Regions from separate parts of the Mesorhizobium sp. M0598 genome, predicted to be linked through region 2. Evidence: riboswitches for the same ligand, from Rfam matches in the RefSeq annotation. Region 2 holds a riboswitch; the other holds the start of a gene.
What was found. A riboswitch is a leader RNA that binds a small molecule or an ion and turns the genes downstream of it on or off. The one in region 2 is predicted to bind S-adenosylmethionine.
Positions count from the first base shown of each region.

Region 1: it holds a riboswitch for S-adenosylmethionine, as region 2 does, so the genes downstream of both, NKI59_RS08395 (O-succinylhomoserine sulfhydrylase) here and metX (homoserine O-acetyltransferase MetX) in region 2, are expected to answer to the same signal.

Region 1 is NZ_JAMYQL010000004.1:330,388-334,804, reverse strand. Features, by position in the region: gene araD1 (AraD1 family protein) at 1-930, shown strand, start outside; gene NKI59_RS08400 (2'-deoxycytidine 5'-triphosphate deaminase) at 961-2,055, opposite strand; SAM riboswitch at 2,190-2,267, shown strand; gene NKI59_RS08395 (O-succinylhomoserine sulfhydrylase) at 2,338-3,528, shown strand; partial or broken gene NKI59_RS08390 (glycosyltransferase) at 3,565-4,417, opposite strand, start outside.
Region 2 is NZ_JAMYQL010000005.1:55,317-59,733, forward strand. Features, by position in the region: gene NKI59_RS08910 (prephenate/arogenate dehydrogenase family protein) at 121-1,056, opposite strand; gene hisC (histidinol-phosphate transaminase) at 1,063-2,172, opposite strand; SAM riboswitch at 2,311-2,388, shown strand; gene metX (homoserine O-acetyltransferase MetX) at 2,481-3,650, shown strand; gene metW (methionine biosynthesis protein MetW) at 3,766-4,380, shown strand; gene NKI59_RS08930 (DUF1330 domain-containing protein) at 4,406-4,417, opposite strand, start outside.

The sequences.
Region 1 (4,417 bases), on a different contig from region 2:
AAGACCCGCGTCATCAACGGCGCCCGCAGCGTCTATTCGCTGGCGATGGAAGCCGCGCGTACCGGCAGCGGGCTTGTCGCCCTGATCGAGCGCAAGGGCTTCGGCGAAACCGTCGATCTCGACGCAGCCTACAAGAAGGGCCGGCTGCTGTCGCCGATCAACCATCCCGATCCGGCGCATCTCCATCTCACCGGTACCGGGCTGACGCATCTCGGCTCCGCCGCGACCCGCGATTCCATGCACAAGAAGCTCAGCACGGACGGCGAGGAACAGCTGACCGATTCCATGAAGATGTTCCGCATGGGGCTTGAGGGCGGCAAGCCGGCGAAGGGCCAGACCGGCGTGCAGCCGGAATGGTTCTACAAGGGCAACGGCACCATGGCGGTGGCGCCCGGTGCGGCGCTTATGTCGCCGGCCTTCGCCCAGGATGCCGGCGAGGAGCCGGAAATCGCCGGGATCTATGTGATCGGCGACGACGGCGCCCCGTTCCGTGTCGGCTTCACCCTGTCGAACGAGTTTTCCGACCACGTCACCGAACGTGTGAACTATCTCTTCCTCGCCCATTCCAAGCTGCGCAACGCCTCGTTCGGCCCGGAGATCCTGATCGGCGACCTGCCGTCCGACATCCGCGGCGCTTCACGCATCCTACGCGACGGCAAGCTGCTTTGGGAAAAGCCGTTCCTGTCGGGCGAGGCGAACATGTCGCACACCATTGGCAATCTCGAGCATCACCACTTCAAATACTCGGCCTTCCGCCAGCCGGGCGACGTGCATGTACACATGTTCGGCACGGCGACGCTGTCCTTCGCCGACGGCATCAGGACCGAGGCCGGCGACGTATTCGAAATCGAGGCGCAGGATTTCGGCCTGCCGCTGCGCAACCCGCTTGAAATCGAGCAGCCGGTGAAGGTGGCGGTGAAGGCTCTTTGAGCCGGGCGTAGCCCGCAGGTGAGAGGAAGCTCAGCGCGCGGCGCGGAAATGCTTGGACAGTTTCAGGCCCTGCGCCTGATAGTTCGAGCCTAGATCTGTGCCGTAGAGCGCCTGCGGCCGTTTCAGCATGTGCTCGTAGACCAACCGTCCGACGATCTGGCCGTGGTCGAGGATGAACGGCACTTCGTGGCTACGCACCTCGAGCACCGCCCGGCTGCCGGTGCCGCCCGACGCCGAATGGCCGAAACCCGGGTCGAAGAAACCGGCATAATGGACGCGGAACTCGCCGACCAGCGGGTCGAAAGGCGTCATTTCGGCGGCGTAGAGTGGCGGCACATGCACCGCCTCGCGCGACACCAGAATATAGAATTCGTCCGGATCGAGCACCAGCTCGCCGGCACCGCTCTTGTAGAGCGGCTCCCAGAAATCGACGACGTCCTGCGCGGCGCGCTTATCGACGTCGACCAGGCCGGTGTGGTGCTTGCCGCGATAGCCGACAAGCCCATCCTTGTCGCCGTCGAGGTCGATCGACAGCGCGATGCCGCCGCCTGAGATGTTGGGTGGTTCGGTGGCGACCAGCATCTCGGCGCGGTGCAGGTCGTGCAGCTCGCTTTCCGACAAGAGCGCATTGCCGGTGCGGAACCTGATCTGCGACAGCCGCGAGCCGGTGCGCACGATGATCGGGAAAGTGCGCGGGCTGACCTCCAGATAGAGCGGGCCTTCATAGCCGGCGGCGATCTTGTCGAACTCGTGGCCACGGTCGGTCATTACCCGGGTGAAGATATCGAGCCGTCCGGTCGAGCTTTTCGGGTTGGCGGAGGCGGAAATATGGGCGGGCAGCGCCAGGCTTTCGAGCAGCGGCACGATGTAGACGCAGCCGGTTTCCAGCACGGCACCTTCGGCGAGATTGATCTCGTGCAGCTTCAGCCGGTCGAGCTTGTCGACAACCCTGTGGTCCGGGCCGGGCAAGAAGGAAGCGCGCACCCGCCAGGCCTTGTCGCCGAGCCTGAGGTCAAGGCTGGCCGGCTGGATCTGATCGGCATCGAGCGTGCGCGGCGATTTCAGCGCGCCCGTCTGGAACAGCACGGAAATATCCTGATCGGGAAGAATGCCTGTCTGCCGCAAGGTCTGGCTCCGTTCGAACGCCGGGCGACGTCTTGTTCTGTCGCAGGTCCGACCGTGGACGCCTTTGGCACCTGCTTGGTACAACCCTCTTAATCATGCCGGCAATTGACGCAAGCGTGGCGCGGGTCTAAAGCTCGTTATCCCGTGGTGATTTGGCCGGTCGGCTTGCAGCCACGTTAAACAAGTCGCTAAAGGACCGTCGGGCCGCAAGGCCATATGGACCGGTTGCGACTTTCGCGACCGGTTTTTTGTTGTTTGGACCAATTTTGGTGTTTGGATGGAATGATGACCAAGAAGCGCGACTGGAAGCCTCAGACCGCACTCGTGCATGCCGGGACGCTGCGTTCCGGCTTCGGCGAGACCTCCGAGGCGATGTATCTCACCCAAGGCTATGTCTACGAGACGGCGCAAGCGGCGGAGGCCCGCTTCAAGGGCGAGGAGCCGGGCTTCATCTATTCGCGCTATGCCAATCCGACGGTCGACATGTTTGAGAAACGCATGTGCGCGCTGGAAGGAGCCGAGGACGCGCGCGCCACGGCATCCGGCATGGCGGCGGTGACGGCAGCACTGCTGTGCAGCGCCAAGGCGGGCGACCATATCTTGGCGGCGCGCGCGCTGTTCGGCTCCTGCCGCTGGGTGGTCGAGACGCTGGCGCCGAAATACGGCATTGAGGCAACGCTGGTCGACGGCACCGACATCGCCAATTGGGAAAAGGCGGTCAAGCCCAACACCAAACTGTTTTTCCTGGAAAGCCCGACCAATCCGACGCTGGAGGTAGTCGACATTGCCGCCGTCGCGGCACTTGCCAATTCGATCGGCGCCAGGTTGATCGTCGACAATGTCTTCGCCACGCCCTTGCAGCAGAAACCCCTGCATCTCGGCGCCCACATCGTCGTCTATTCGGCCACGAAGCATATTGACGGCCAGGGGCGCTGTCTTGGCGGCATCGTTCTGTCGGACAAGAAATGGATCGACGAGAACCTGCATGACTATTTCCGTCACACCGGCCCGAGCCTCTCGCCCTTCAATGCCTGGACGCTGCTGAAAGGCCTGGAGACGCTGCCGCTACGCGTACGCCAGCAGACGGAAAGTGCCGGCCGCATCGCGGATTTCCTGGCCGAGCGCCCGGAAATCGCCCGCGTCATCTATCCCGGCCGCGCCGACCACCCGCAAGCGGCCGTGGTCCAGAAGCAGATGTCGGGCGGCTCGACGCTGATTTGCCTCGATGTGAAGGGCGGCAAGCAGGCGGCCTTTGCCTTCCAGAACGCACTCGACGTCGTGCTGATTTCCAACAATCTCGGCGACGCCAAGAGCCTGATCACCCACCCGGCGACGACGACGCACAAGAACTTGACCGATGAGGCCCGCGCCGAGCTCGGCATCGGACCGGGAACGCTCAGGCTGTCAGTTGGCCTTGAGGACGCCGACGACCTGCTCGAAGACATCGAGCAGGCACTGAGAGTTGCCGGATAAGGGCTGGCCGAATAGAGGCGAGCGGGGACGCGCCGATCAGGCGCCGGACGGGGTCTCTTCCAGCTCCGCGACGGCCTTGGTCTGGATAGTCATCACATTGCCGCGCCAGTCGACGGCGCCGCTCAGCCATCCGCGCGCCCAAATGGCGGGAAGCATCAGGTCTCGCGCCATCATCGCCAGGATGGTGCGCAGCGACAGGTGCCATCCCTTGGCCGAGGCCAAGGCGCATTCCGGCAGGTAGGCCGCGACCAGCACGGCGATGGCGGTTGCCGGCAGGCTGACGCCGGCGTCAGCCGCCGCGATCAGCGCAAGCACCAGCGGCGGCGCTGCGCCGATCAGGATCTCGGGGGCGAAGAACAGCGCGAAGGTGACGCGGCGCAGCCGCGCCCAGCGCGCCTGCCGCGACCAGATCTCGCCAAACGTGCGCCGGCCGAGCGGCTGTTCAAAGGGCGAGGCGACAAGATTGACCCGCAGTCCGAGCCCGTTGACCAGCTTGGTCGCGGCGGCGTCTTCGGCGATCTCGGCAGCAAGCGCGCCGATGCCGCCATTGGCGTCGAGCATCGGCTTATTCCACAACATGCTCTTGCCTTGCGCGAAGCCGAGGCCGAGCGCCTCTCCGGCGTACTGCCAGCGTGCCTGCAGCGTGTTGAGAAAGGCGCATTCGACCTCGCCCCAGAAGCCGTCCGGCCGCGAGCCGATCGGCGTCGAGCAGACGAGGCCGGTGTCGTGCCGCCACGCCGCCATCAGGTGCTGGACGTAGTCGCTCGGCATAAGCACGTTGGAATCGGCAAGGATGACCCAGCTATAATGCGCCGCTTCCCAACCCTTCACGGCCAGTCGAGTGAGAAGGCGCGCTCCAGCGTCTCTTCGGCAAACGGCTCGACGCCGC
Region 2 (4,417 bases):
AAGTGTGAAACGGTTTTCCGTCCGGAATTGCGCAAAAACAAAGAGATAGAGCGGTTCGGCGTTTCTGTGAAACGATGAACCGCTCTAAGCCGGGCCGGCCTGCCATCGGCCTGCCGCGGCTTATCCCTTCGGCGGGTGTTCGACTGCCTGGCGGCCGAAATCCGGTACGTCGATGTCCTGGCCGGCCTCGATAATCGAGCGGCGGACGGCGCGGGTGCGGGTGAACAGGTCGAACAGTTTTTCGCCGTCGCCCCAGCGGATCGCCCGCTGCAGCGAGGACAGATCCTCGGAAAACCGCGCCAGCATTTCGAGAATGGCGTCCTTGTTGTGCAGGCAGACGTCGCGCCACATGGTCGGGTCGGACGCCGCGAGACGGGTGAAGTCGCGAAAGCCGGAAGCCGAGTATTTGATGACCTCGGACTTGGTCACCGACTCCAGATCGTCGGCGGTACCGACGATATTGTAAGCGATGATATGCGGCAGGTGCGAAACGATGGCCAGCGTCATGTCGTGATGCTGCGGGTCCATCGTGTCGATGTTGGAGCCGCAGCAGCGCCAGAATTCCGAGAGCTTTTCCAGTGCTGCGGGATCGGTACCGGGCAGCGGCGTGAAAATGCACCAGCGGTTCTCGAACAGTTCGGCAAAACCGGCGTCCGGTCCCGATTTTTCGGTGCCGGCCAAAGGATGGCCGGGGATGAAGTGCACGCCATCAGGCACATGCGGCTGCATCTGCGCGATCACCGACGCCTTGGTCGAGCCGACATCGGTGAGGATGGCGCCCTTCTTCAGCGCCGGCGCGATCTCTGCGGCGACCGTGCCTGAAGAGCCGACCGGCACCGAAACGATAACCAGATCAGCATCGCCAACCGCCTCTTTCGCATCCGTCGTATAGGTGTCGCCAAGGTCGAGTTGGCTCGCGCGTGCCAGCGTCGCGTCGCTGCGCGTCGAAATCGCGACTTGGCCGGCGAGTCCCTCGCGGCGGATGACGCGGGCCAGCGACGAGCCGATCAGGCCGATGCCGACCAGCGCGATCTTTTCGAACATCGGTGAGGTCATGGTGTTCTAGCTTTTCAGGAATGTCGCGAGTGCTGCGACAACGCCGCGATTGGCCTCTTCGGTGCCGATGCTCATGCGCAGCGCGCTCGGAAAACCGTAGCCGGAAACGCGCCGCAATATGTAGCCGCGCGCACTGAGGTAGTCGTCGGCGGCCGCCGCCGAATGCTTTTTGTCCTCGGGAAAGTGGATGAGGATGAAATTGCCTACGCTCGGCGTCACCCGCAGCCCGAGCTCGCTTAGTTGCTCGCTCAGCCAGGCTAGCCAGGTCTCGTTGTGCGCGACGCTGCGTTCGATATGGGCGCGGTCGTGGATCGCCGCGATGCCGGCCTCGATCGCCGTCGCATTGACGTTGAAAGGCCCGCGCACGCGGTTGATCGCGTCGATGACGTGCATTGGCGCATACATCCAGCCGATCCGCGCCCCGCCCAGGCCCAATTTGGAGAAAGTGCGGGTCATGACCACGTTTTCCGCGCTGCCCACCAACTCGACGCCGGCTTCATAATCGTTTCGCCGGACATATTCGGCGTAAGCTGCATCCAGCACCAGAAGCACGTTTCGCGGCAGGCCGGCATGCAGGCGGCGCACCTCCTGGAACGGCACGTAGGTGCCGGTTGGATTGTTTGGATTGGCAAGGAAGATGATCCGGGTAGCCGGCGTCACCGCGGCGAGGATCGCATCGATGTCGGCGCGTTCATCGGTCTCCTTGACCGTTACCGGGACGGCACCGGCCGACTGTATGTAGATCTTGTAGACCATGAAGCCGTGTTCGGTGATGATGGCTTCGTCGCCGGGTGCGAGATAGGTCTGCGCCAGCAGGCCCAGAATCTCGTCGGAGCCGTTGGAGCAGACGATGTTCGCCGGGTTGAGCCCGTGCACCTCGGCGATCGCTTCCCTCAGGCGCCTGGCGCTGCCGTCGGGATAGACCGCGAGCTTGTCGGCGACCGCGCGCGCGGCCTCTATCGCCTTTGGCGAAGGACCGAGCGGGTTCTCGTTCGCCGACAATTTATGGACCTTGGCGACACCTTCAGGCGCCGCGCTCTTGCCGGGCACATAGGCTTCGATGTCCATGATGCCGGCGCGGGGCCTTGGACGTGTCTGATCCGGTGTCTGGCTCATTTCATGAAATCCGTCGAGAGTGCCTCCATCCGGAGGCCGCAGCGGAAATACAAGCCGTGGCTCGGAATGTCGAGGGGCGGCAATTCGGGATCAAGAACTTGCCGTTGACGAAGCCATGCGTCGGTCCTAGAAGAGCAGCAACAGTTCCGTGGTGATTTGGCCGGTCGGCTTGCAGCCACGTTAAACAACTTGCTAAAGGGCCGTTTGCATCTTGTAACCGGCTTTGCGAAGGCATGGCCGGTTTTTTGTTGCCCTGACTGGCTGTTGCCCAGACCGGCGGACAACGGAAGGCCGGGCAAGGAGATGTAATGGTCGCTTTGCGCGCTCGAAAAACCAACAACGAGGCCGACCAGCCGTCGAGCCCCGTGTTGCGTTTCGGCGCCGACAAGCCGCTCAAGCTCGACGCCGGCACGCTGCTGTCGCCGTTCCAGATCGCCTACCAGACCTATGGCACGCTCAACGACGCGCGCTCCAACGCCATCCTCGTCTGCCATGCGCTGACCGGCGACCAGCACGTCGCCAACACCAATCCCGTGACCGGCAAGCCGGGCTGGTGGGAAGTGCTGATCGGCCCCGGCAAGATCATCGATACCGACCGTTTCTTCGTCATCTCGTCAAACGTCATCGGCGGCTGCCTCGGCTCCACCGGCCCCGCCTCGACAAATCCCGCCACAGCCAAGCCTTACGGGCTCGACCTGCCGATCATCACCATCCGCGACATGGTGCGGGCGCAGTTGATGCTGGTCGAGCATTTCGGCATCGAACAGTTGTTCAGCGTGCTTGGCGGCTCGATGGGCGGCATGCAGGTGCTGCAATGGGCCTCCAGCTATCCCGAGCGCGTCTTCTCGGCGCTGCCGATCGCGACCGGCGCCCGCCATTCTTCGCAGAACATCGCCTTCCACGAGGTCGGCAGGCAGGCGGTGATGGCCGACCCCGATTGGCACGGCGGCAAATATTTCGAGCATGGCAAGCGGCCGGAAAAGGGGCTGGCGGTGGCGCGCATGGCCGCCCACATCACCTATCTGTCGGAAGCAGCGCTGCATCGCAAGTTCGGCCGCAACCTGCAGGACCGCGAAGCGCTGACCTTCGGTTTCGATGCCGACTTCCAGATCGAGAGCTATCTGCGCCATCAGGGCATGACCTTCGTCGATCGCTTCGATGCCAACTCCTATCTCTACATGACCCGGGCGATGGACTATTTCGATCTCGCCGCCGACCATGGCGGCCGGCTGGCCGATGCCTTCGCCAGCACCAAGACGCGCTTCTGCCTGGTTTCGTTCACCAGCGACTGGCTGTTCCCGACCGAAGAGAGCCGCTCGGTCGTGCACGCGCTGAACGCGGCCGGCGCCTCGGTATCGTTCGTCGAAATCGAGACCGACCGCGGCCACGACGCCTTTCTGCTCGACGAGCCCGAACTGTTCGCCGCCATCAAAGGCTTCATCGCCTCGGCCGCTCGGGCGAGAGGGCTCGGCGCATGACCCCGAAAAGTTGCCGGCTTTTCGGATCAGGACCATGCGCCAGGCATCAGCGCATGACCCCGAAAAGTTGCAGACTTTTCGGATCAGGATCATGCGCCAGGCAAGAGGCGAACGCATGAGCGTCAACCGCGCCCAGCGCGTCGACCTCGAAGTCGTCGCCGATCTCATCCCGCCGCAGTCGCGGGTGCTGGACGTCGGTTCCGGCGACGGCCTGCTGCTCGAATTGCTTCAGGCGACCAAGAAGGTCGATGGCCGCGGCCTGGAGCTGTCGCAGCGCGGCGTCAACGAATGCGTGGCGCGTGGCCTGTCGGTCATCCAGGGCGATGCCGACAAGGATCTCCAATTCTATCCCGACAAGGGCTTCGACTTCGTCGTCTTGTCGCAGACCTTGCAGGCGACACGCAATCCGAAGCTGGTGCTCGACGAACTGCTCCGGATCGGCAACCGCGCCATCGTCTCATTCCCGAATTTCGGCCACTGGCGGGTGCGCTTTTCGTTGCTCTTCAACGGCCGCATGCCGGTGACCAGGGACCTGCCCTATTCCTGGTACGACACGCCGAACATCCATTTCTGCACCATTCGCGACTTCGTCAATCTGTGCGACGAGCTTGGCGCGACGGTGGAAAAGGCAACCGCGCTCGACGCCAACGGCCAGCGGATCGGCTTCTCGATGCCGTGGTGGTTCTGGAATTTTTTCGGCCAGCAGGCGGTGTTCCTGCTGAAACGATAAGAGCCAATCGTCGCAGATCGTCCCTCTATTCGAGAAC